2 regions of the Spirillospora sp. CA-108201 genome follow, and region 1 is predicted to be linked to the other one. Evidence: riboswitches for the same ligand, from Rfam matches in the RefSeq annotation. Region 1 holds a riboswitch; the other holds the start of a gene.
What was found. Region 1 has a riboswitch for glycine ahead of gcvP (aminomethyl-transferring glycine dehydrogenase). Riboswitches for the same ligand answer to the same signal wherever they lie in the genome.
Positions count from the first base shown of each region.

Region 2: it holds a riboswitch for glycine, as region 1 does, so the genes downstream of both, gcvT (glycine cleavage system aminomethyltransferase GcvT) here and gcvP (aminomethyl-transferring glycine dehydrogenase) in region 1, are expected to answer to the same signal.

Region 1 covers NZ_JBNJNE010000001.1:1,664,626-1,669,032, forward strand. Annotated here, with positions in the region: gene gcvP (aminomethyl-transferring glycine dehydrogenase) at 1-2,544, opposite strand, end outside; glycine riboswitch at 2,603-2,714, opposite strand; glycine riboswitch at 2,715-2,809, opposite strand; gene ACQEU6_RS08195 (hypothetical protein) at 3,082-4,080, shown strand; gene ACQEU6_RS08200 (lysylphosphatidylglycerol synthase transmembrane domain-containing protein) at 4,080-4,407, shown strand, end outside.
Region 2 covers NZ_JBNJNE010000001.1:7,771,668-7,776,074, forward strand. Annotated here, with positions in the region: gene glyA (serine hydroxymethyltransferase) at 1-623, opposite strand, end outside; gene gcvH (glycine cleavage system protein GcvH) at 620-1,009, opposite strand; gene gcvT (glycine cleavage system aminomethyltransferase GcvT) at 1,083-2,177, opposite strand; glycine riboswitch at 2,251-2,340, opposite strand; glycine riboswitch at 2,345-2,440, opposite strand; gene ACQEU6_RS37410 (hypothetical protein) at 2,777-3,085, opposite strand; gene ACQEU6_RS37415 (M50 family metallopeptidase) at 3,343-4,407, shown strand, end outside.

The DNA of each region.
Region 1 (4,407 bases):
GCCGGCGACGGGGAACGACAGGGTCGGGGCGTGGAAGCCGTAGTCGATGAGGCGCTTGGCGACGTCCTCGGCGGTGATCCCCGTCTCCTTGGTGATCTTGCGGAGGTCGGCGATGCACTCGTGCGCAACGAGGCCGTCGCGGCCGGTGTAGAGGATCGGGTAGTGCGGGGCGAGGCGGGCGGCGAGGTAGTTGGCGCCGATGATGGCGCCCTCGGTGGCGGCGCGCAGGCCGTCCGGGCCCATCATCGCGATGTAGGCCCAGGAGATCGGCAGAATGCCCGCCGATCCCCACGGGGCGGCGGAGATCGGGCCGACGCCGGTGCCGGGGCCGGCCTCCTCGCGGAGCGGGTGGTTGGGCAGGAACGGGGCCAGGTGCTCGCGGACGCCGATCGGGCCGACGCCGGGGCCGCCGCCGCCGTGCGGGATGCAGAACGTCTTGTGCAGGTTGAGGTGGGAGACGTCCGACCCGAACTCGCCGGGGCGGGCCAGGCCGACGAGCGCGTTGAGGTTGGCGCCGTCGACGTAGACCTGGCCGCCGGCGTCGTGCACGGCCGCGCAGACCTCGGTGATCGTCTCCTCGAAGACGCCGTGCGTGGACGGGTAGGTCACCATGATCGCCGCGAGCCGGTCGCCGTGCTCGCCGAGCTTGGCGCGCAGGTCGCCGAGGTCGACGTTGCCGCCCTCGTCGCACTTCACGACGACGACCCGCATCCCGGCCATGACGGCGCTGGCGGCGTTGGTGCCGTGCGCCGAGGACGGGATCAGGCAGACGTCGCGGTGCTCCTCGCCGCGGGAGGCGTGGTAGCCGCGGATGGCGAGCAGCCCGGCCAGTTCGCCCTGGGAGCCGGCGTTCGGCTGGACGGAGACCTTCGCGTACCCGGTGATCTCGGCGAGGAAGCCCTCCAGCTCGCCGATCAGCTCGACGTAGCCGGCGGCCTGGTCGAGCGGCGCGAACGGGTGGAGGTCCGCGAACTGCGGCCAGGTGATCGGCTCCATCTCGGCGGTCGCGTTCAGCTTCATCGTGCAGGAGCCGAGCGGGATCATGGAGCGGTCGAGCGCGATGTCCTTGTCCTGGAGCCTGCGCAGGTAGCGCAGCATCGCGGTCTCGGAGCGGTGCGCGTGGAAGACGGGGTGGGTCAGGTAGGGGCTCTCGCGGCGCAGGGCGTCCGGGAACGCCTCGGGGACCTCGCCGGGCACGGCGGCGCCGAACGCCTCCAGCACGGCCGCGACGTGCTCGGGCCGCGTCGTCTCGTCGCAGGCGGCCGCGACGTGGTCGGGCCCGTCCGGGCGCAGGTTGATCCCGCGCTCGCGGGCGGCCTCGACGACCGCGGCGGCGCGGCCGGGCACGCGGGCCAGGACGGTGTCGAAGAACGAGTCGTGCACGACCTCGACGCCGGCGGCGCGCAGCCCCGCGGCGATCTCGGCGGCGCGGCGGTGCGTCCGCTGCGCGATCGCCGCCAGCCCCTCGGGGCCGTGGTAGACGGCGTACATGCTCGCCATCACGGCGAGCAGGACCTGGGCGGTGCAGATGTTGCTGGTGGCCTTCTCGCGGCGGATGTGCTGCTCGCGGGTCTGCAGCGCCAGCCGGTAGGCGGTGGCGCCGTCGGCGTCGACGGACACGCCGACGAGCCGTCCGGGGAGCTGGCGCTGGATGCCCTCACCGACCGCCATGTAGCCGGCGTGCGGGCCGCCGAACCCGTAGGGGACGCCGAACCGCTGCGCGGAGCCCACCGCGATGTCGGCGCCGCACTCGCCCGGGGGGCGCAGCAGCGTCAGCGCGAGCAGGTCGGCGGCGACGACGGCCTTGGCACCGCGCTCGTGGGCCTGCGCGATGACCGGCTCCAGGTCGCGGACGGCGCCGGACGCGCCGGGGTACTGCAGCAGCACGCCGAAGAAGTCGCCGGCGGGGAGGCCGCCGGACAGGTCGGCGATGACGACCTCGATGCCGAGCGGGATCGCGCGGGTCCGGACGACCTCGATCGTCTGCGGGAGGGTGTCGATGTCGACGAGGAACGTCCCGGGCTCCCTGCGCCTGGAGACGCGGTGGGCGAGGGCCATGGCCTCGGCGGCGGCGGTGCCCTCGTCCAGCATGGAGGCGTTGGCGACGGGCAGTCCGGTCAGGTCGCCCACGACCGTCTGGAAGTTCAGCAGGGCTTCGAGGCGCCCCTGGGAGATCTCGGGCTGGTAGGGCGTGTAGGCGGTGTACCAGCCCGGGTTCTCCAGCACGTTCCTCATGATCACCCCGGGCGTGGTCGTCCCGTGGTAGCCGAGCCCGATCATGGACGTGAGGACGGTGCTGCGGGACGCCAGCTCGCGGAGCCGGTCCAGCGCGGCGGTCTCGCTCAGCGCGGGCGGCAGGTCCAGGGGCCGGGACGTGCGGATCGCGGCGGGGACCGCCCTGTCGATCAGAGCCTCGGCGCCGGAGTAGCCGATGGCGGCCAGCATCCTCGCCTGGTCGTCCGGCGAAGGGCCGATGTGCCGGTCGGCGAACGCCGTCCGGGGGTGCTGCGGCGCGGCCACAGGGGCGAAGAACTGGGCGGTCATGGAGGGCCTCCTGGCTGCTGCGGTCGCTCAGGTGCGCCGCCGGCGCGGCCGGCGGCCGGTCTCCCCCTCTGTCATCGGCACCTGAGAGCTTCACCCGCGCGGCGGGGTTTCCCCTTCGGTGAGCCGCCCCTCCCCGCGCGCGGGGACCGACGCCTGCTTTCCAGAGGTGCCTCGCCCGCACGGTCCTTTTGCCTGAGAGGTTCCGGGGAGGTTGCTCCTTCGGCGCCCCACGCTGGCGGCGTGGGGTCTCTCCCGCACAGGGTCGACGGCATGTCCTAGGTCGAACCCTACCCAAAGGTGCGTCCGCGACGTCGTTCCGGCCCGCCGCAAGAGGCCCCGCCCTCCGTCGCCGGCGCTGTACCGGCGAGTACCATGTGCTGACTCACCTGGGCCGCGACGGTCCCGGACCGCACGGGGGGCGGGCGGATGAGGCTGCGGGATGGACGCGCGTCCCGGGGGCGGCCCCGCGACTCGACGGCGCGCCGCCGGGTCTGGGACGCTGATCACGATGGCGGATGGTCAGGGCGGCGGTACGGCGTGACACAGACCCACGACGACGCGGTGCGCCCGGTGCAGGGTGCGGCCGCGGGCGCGACGGTCGACGAGCCCGCGCAGCCGTACCGGATCCGCCGGTCCTCCGACGCCATCCGGTTCGCGGCGTCCGTGGTGGGGCTGGCGGCGGTGATGCTGCTGGTGTCGATCGCGCAGCAGACGACCCACGGCCTGCAGACCGACATCGCGCAGGGCACCGCGCACGCGCCGCGGCTGCTGCTGACGCTGGCGACGCTGGTGTCCAGCTTCGGGGTGCTGGCCGTGCCGGTCGCGTTCGCGATCGAGCGGCTGTTCCACAAGGACGGCATGCGCGTGGCCGTCGCGCTGCTGGCGGCGATGATCGCCTTCGGGATCACGGTGGGCCTGGACGACCTGGTGGTGCGGGCCGCGCCGGGCGGCGTGCTCGACTCGCTGATCTGGGGCGGCACCGAGACCGCGCCGGTGCACACCGACATCGCCCCGGTGATCGCGTTCGTCAGCGCGGTCGGGATGGCGGGCCGCGCCCGCTGGCAGGCCGCGACCTGGACCATGATCGGGCTGGCTGCGCTGACGGGGCTGACCGCGTCCTACGCCTCCGTCGCCGCGCTGGCGGCCACCTACCTGCTCGGCCGCGCCATCGGCCACGGCGCCCTCTACGCGGTCGGGACGCCGAACCCGCGCCCGCCGGGCGCGGCCGTGGTGGCCGCGCTCGAACGGCTCGGGCTGCGCCCGCTGCGGGGGCGCGCCTGGACGGCACGCACGACGCCGACGAGACCCGCCGCTACGGCGTCGCCCTCGCCCCCTCCCCGCGCGGCGCGTACGGCGCCCGGCTCCCGGCGGGACGGGAGCCGCACGGCGACTGGGACGTGGAGGTCCGCGTCCTGGACCGCGACCAGCAGTCCGCCGGCCTGCTCTACCGCGTCTGGCGGCTGCTGCGGCTGCGCGGGGCGACGACGGGGCGGACGCTGCGGTCGCTGCGCCGGTCCCTGGAGCTGGAGTCGCTGATGGCGTACGCGGTGGACGCCGCGGGCGCCCGGACGCCGCGGCTCGTCGGCACCTGCGAGGCCGGCACCGAGGCGGCGCTGCTGGCCTACGAGCACGTCCCGGGGCGGCGGCTCGGGGACGTCCCCGGCGAGGAGATCACCGACGAGCTGCTGACGGACGTGTGGCGGCAGTTCCGGTCGCTGCAGGCGGGTCGGCTCGCGCACCGGAGACTGGAGGGCGAGGCGGTCCTCGTCGGCGACGACGGCCTCGCCTACCTCACCGACCTGCGGTCCGGGGAGACGGCGGCCGGCGACCTGGCGCTGCGCCTGGACCTCGCGCAGCTGCTCA
Region 2 (4,407 bases), 6.1 Mb from region 1:
ACCAGGCCCGCGAAGTGCGCCATGTCGACCATGAGCAGCGCCCCGACCGAGTCGGCGACCCGCCGGAACGCCGCGAAGTCGAGCTGCCGCGGGTACGCCGACCAGCCCGCGACGATCATCTTCGGCCGGTGCTCGGCCGCGAGCGAGGCCACCTCGTCCATGTCGACCAGGCCGTCCTCGGCGCGGACGTGGTACGGCACCACGTTCAGCACCTTGCCGGAATAGTTGAGCCGCATCCCGTGCGTGAGGTGCCCGCCGTGCGCGAGGTCGAGGCCGAGGATCGTGTCGCCGTGCTGGAGCAGCGCGAAGTAGACCGCCGTGTTCGCCTGCGCGCCGCTGTGCGGCTGGACGTTCGCGTGCTCGGCGCCGAACAGGGCCTTGGCCCGGTCGATGGCGAGCTGCTCGGTGACGTCCACGAACTCGCAGCCGCCGTAGTACCGGCGGCCCGGGTACCCCTCGGCGTACTTGTTCGTCAGGACCGAGCCCTGCGCCTCCAGCACCGAGACGGGCGCGAAGTTCTCCGACGCGATCATCTCCAGGGTGCCCTGCTGGCGGCGCAGCTCCGCGGCGACGGCCTCGGCGACCTCCGGATCGGCCGTCGCGAGGGAGTCGTTCAGGCTCATGATTCCTCGATCAGCTTGTCGTAGGCGGCGGAGTCGAGCAGGTCGCCCGGCTCCTGCGAGATCCGCACCTTGAAGATCCAGCCCTCGCCGTACGGGTCGTCGTTGATGACCTTCGGCTCGTCCACCACCGCGCTGTTGATCGCGGTGATCTCGCCGCTGACGGGGGAGTAGAGGTCGCTGACCGACTTGGTCGACTCCACCTCGCCGCACGGCTCGCCCGCCTCGACGGCGTCGCCCTCCGACGGCTGCAGCTCGATGTAGACGATCTCACCGAGGGCGTCGGCGGCGTGCGCGGTGATGCCGACCGTGACGATGCCGTCCTCGCCGCCGAGGCCCGACACCCACTCGTGCTCCTCGCTGTAGCGGAGCTCCTCCGGAACGCTCACGATCACTTCTCTCTTTCCACCGTGGGGGCGCGCCCCCACACCGCCGGACAACTTGTTCAGGAACGCTTGCAGATCAGGGACGCTTGTAGAACGGCAGGGCCACCACGTCCACCGGCTCCCGCCGGCCGCGGACGTCCACCGCGAGGCCGGCCTCCTCGACGCCGCTGTCGAGGTACGCCATCGCGATCGGCGTGCCCAGTGTGGGCGACGGGGCGCCGCTCGTCACGATTCCGCACGGCGCGCCGCCGGACGTGACGACCTGGTACCCCTTGCGAGGCGCGCGACGCCCCCGCGCGACCAGTCCCACGAGCCTACGGCCCGGCGGGGTCTGCGCCTGAGCCGCCAGGGCCGACTTCCCCACGAAATCGACAGCTTTGTCCAGCTTGACCACCCGGCCGAGGCCCGCCTCGAACGGCGTCGTCTCGGCCGTCAACTCGTTCCCGTACAGCGGCATCCCCGCCTCCAGGCGCAGCGTGTCGCGAGCCGACAGCCCCGCCGGGACGACCCCCTCCACCGCGGCGAGCGCCCCCCACAACCGGACCGCGTCGGACGCGTCCACGAACAGCTCGAACCCGTCCTCGCCCGTGTACCCCGTGCGGGCGACCAGCGCGTCCACGCCCGCGACCCGCCCCGCCAGGATCGCGTAGTACTTCAGACCGGCCAGCGGCGCGTCCGTGAACCCCTCGAGAATCCCCTGGGAACGCGGGCCCTGCAGCGCGATCAGCGCGTAGGAGCCGGACCGGTCGTCCACCGCGGCCTCGAACCCCGCGGCCCGCTCGACCAGCGCCTCCCGGACCACCGCCGCGTTCGCGGCGTTCGCCACCACCATCCACGTCTCGTCCGCGAGCCGGTAGACGATCAGGTCGTCCAGGACGCCGCCGTCCGGCCCGCAGATCATCGTGTAGCGGGCCTTGCCCACCGGCATCGGCGACAGGTTGCCGACCAGCGCGAAGTCCAGCGCCGCCCCCGCCCCCGGACCCGAAAGGAAGATCTCCCCCATGTGCGACAGGTCGAACAGCCCCGCGCCCGTGCGGACCGCCCGGTGCTCGGCGGTCTCGCTCGCGTAGCGCAGCGGCATCAGATGGCCGGCGAAGTCGACGAGGTTCGCGCCGAGGTCCTCATGGACGTCGTGCAGCGGCGTCTTCTTCGCGGTCGGATCGGCGGACATGGGCTCGGCTCCTTCGTCACGGGCGCGCATGGTCCATCGTCCCACTCGCGCACCGGGCGTATCGGTGCCTCCCCCTCTGTCATCGGCGCCTGAGAGCTTCACCCGCCGCGGCACGGCGGGCTTTCACCTTCGGCGGGGGACAGGAGTCCCCGCTTTCCAGAGGTCGCCTGGCCCGTGCGGTCCGTGGGCCTGAGAGGTTCCGGGGAGGATTTGCTCCTTCGGCGCCCCCCACCGGCTGCGAGGGACTCTCCCGCACGGGATCATCAGCTGTCGCAGAAGGCTAGCAGTGTTCATTGCGTTTCCCCAGGGTCGAGGCCTTGGGGGCCTCGACCCTGGGGAAACGCGTGCGATCGCTGCATCGCTCCGGCTCGCCTTGCGGCTCGCTTCGCGATCAGATCCTTGCTTCGCTCGGATCTGCCTTCGGACGCGATCGCGGCCCCCGCGTTGTCACGGGGCTTAGGCGGCGGCTGAGGTGGCTTCGTCAGACGGTTGCTGCTGGGGGTCCTGTTTCCGTCCATCCGCATGCGGCTGGTCCCGGCCGTTGCGCTCCGTGTTCGTGTGGCGGTGTCCCGCGCTCGGCTCTGCGCTGGCGGAGGCTGTCAGTTGGGGGGTGCGGACATGGACTTCACGCAGGTTTGCAGGGCCGCCCTGATTTTCTGCAGTTCGTCGGGGGCGGGGGTTCTCGTGGGGTTGGGGGTCGGCATCTGGACGCCCTGCTTGTGCATGCAGTCGTTGAAGGCCTTGACCGCCTTCGACTGGGCCGGGGGGAGCGGCGGCGTCTCGGTGGTCCTGCCGGGCCTGGGGGTGGACGGGGCCGTCGTCGCGGCGGTCGGGGCCTGGGGTGACGACGCGCTCGCCGGCTTGCCGTCGTCGCAGCCGGCCAGGGCCAGGGGCAGGATCAGCGCCATTGCCGCTATGTGACCGCGCTTCAAGGGAACCTCCGTGGGGCGGGTGGGGGCCATGATGCGGCGTCGGCCCTCCCCTTGGATACGGGTTCTCGTGCCAAGGAAGCGCGGCCGGGTTAGCACCGCGCATCAAAGTGGCTTAAGGCGTGTGCCGCTTCTCCGTTCGCCTCAACCGGATCGCGGGCCGTAACGTACTCTGAACTGGTTGTCGGAGATCACCCCCGGGCTCGCGGGGTGCACGGACCCGGAGGGCACGCCGCATGGTCTACTACCTGGCTGGAGCGTTGATCCTCTTCTTCGGCCTGCTGGTCTCCATCGCACTGCACGAGCTCGGGCACTTCTCCTTCGCCAAGCTGTTCAAGGTGCGGACCACGCAGTTCATGGTCGGGTTCGGGCCCACCATGTGGTCGAGGCGCAAGGGCGAGACCGAGTACGGCGTCAAGTGGATCCCGCTCGGCGGCTACATCCGCATGATCGGCATGCTGCCGCCGCGCAAGGGCGACGCGCCCGGGCAGGTGCGGCGGATCAGCACCGGGCCGTGGCAGGGGCTGATCGAGTCCGCGCGCGGGGCCTCGCTGGAGGAGGTCGGGCCCGGCGACGGCGACCGCGTGTTCTACGCCAAGAAGTGGTGGCAGAAGCTGCTCATCATGTTCGGCGGGCCCGCGATGAACCTGCTGCTGTCGGTGATGTTCTTCGCGATCCTGCTGATGGGCATCGGCACCAGCCAGCCGCAGCCGGTGATCAAGGAGGTGGCCGAGTGCATGGTGCCGGCCAGCGCCAAGGTCGCCGCGTGCCCGGCGAACGCGGCGCCGACGCCCGCGCGGCAGGTCGGGCTCCAGGCCGGCGACCGGATCACGGCGTTCGACGGCAAGAAGATCGACGACTACGGGCAGCTGCAGGTGCTGATCCGCGAGGACGGCGGCAGGACCGTCCCGATGACCGTCCGGCGGGACGGCAGGGACGTGCGGCTGAACGTGCCCATCACCCGCAACCAGATGTACGACCTCAAGGACGAGGAAAAGGTCGTCAACGTCGGGTTCCTCGGCATCACGCCGTCCAGCGCGATCGAGCGGCAGGGGCCGGGCGCGGTCGCGAGCACGATGGGCGACCTGACCGGGCGCACCGTCGGCGCGCTGGTGCGGATGCCGCAGAAGATGGTCGGCGTGTGGAACGCGGCCTTCGGCGGCGACGAGCGCGACCCGAACGGGCCGATCGGCGTCGTCGGCGTCAGCCGGATCGGCGGCGAGGTCGCCGCGTCCGACGACTTCACCGGCACGCAGAAGGTCTCCTTCTTCGTGATGCTGCTCGGCTCGCTGAACCTCGCG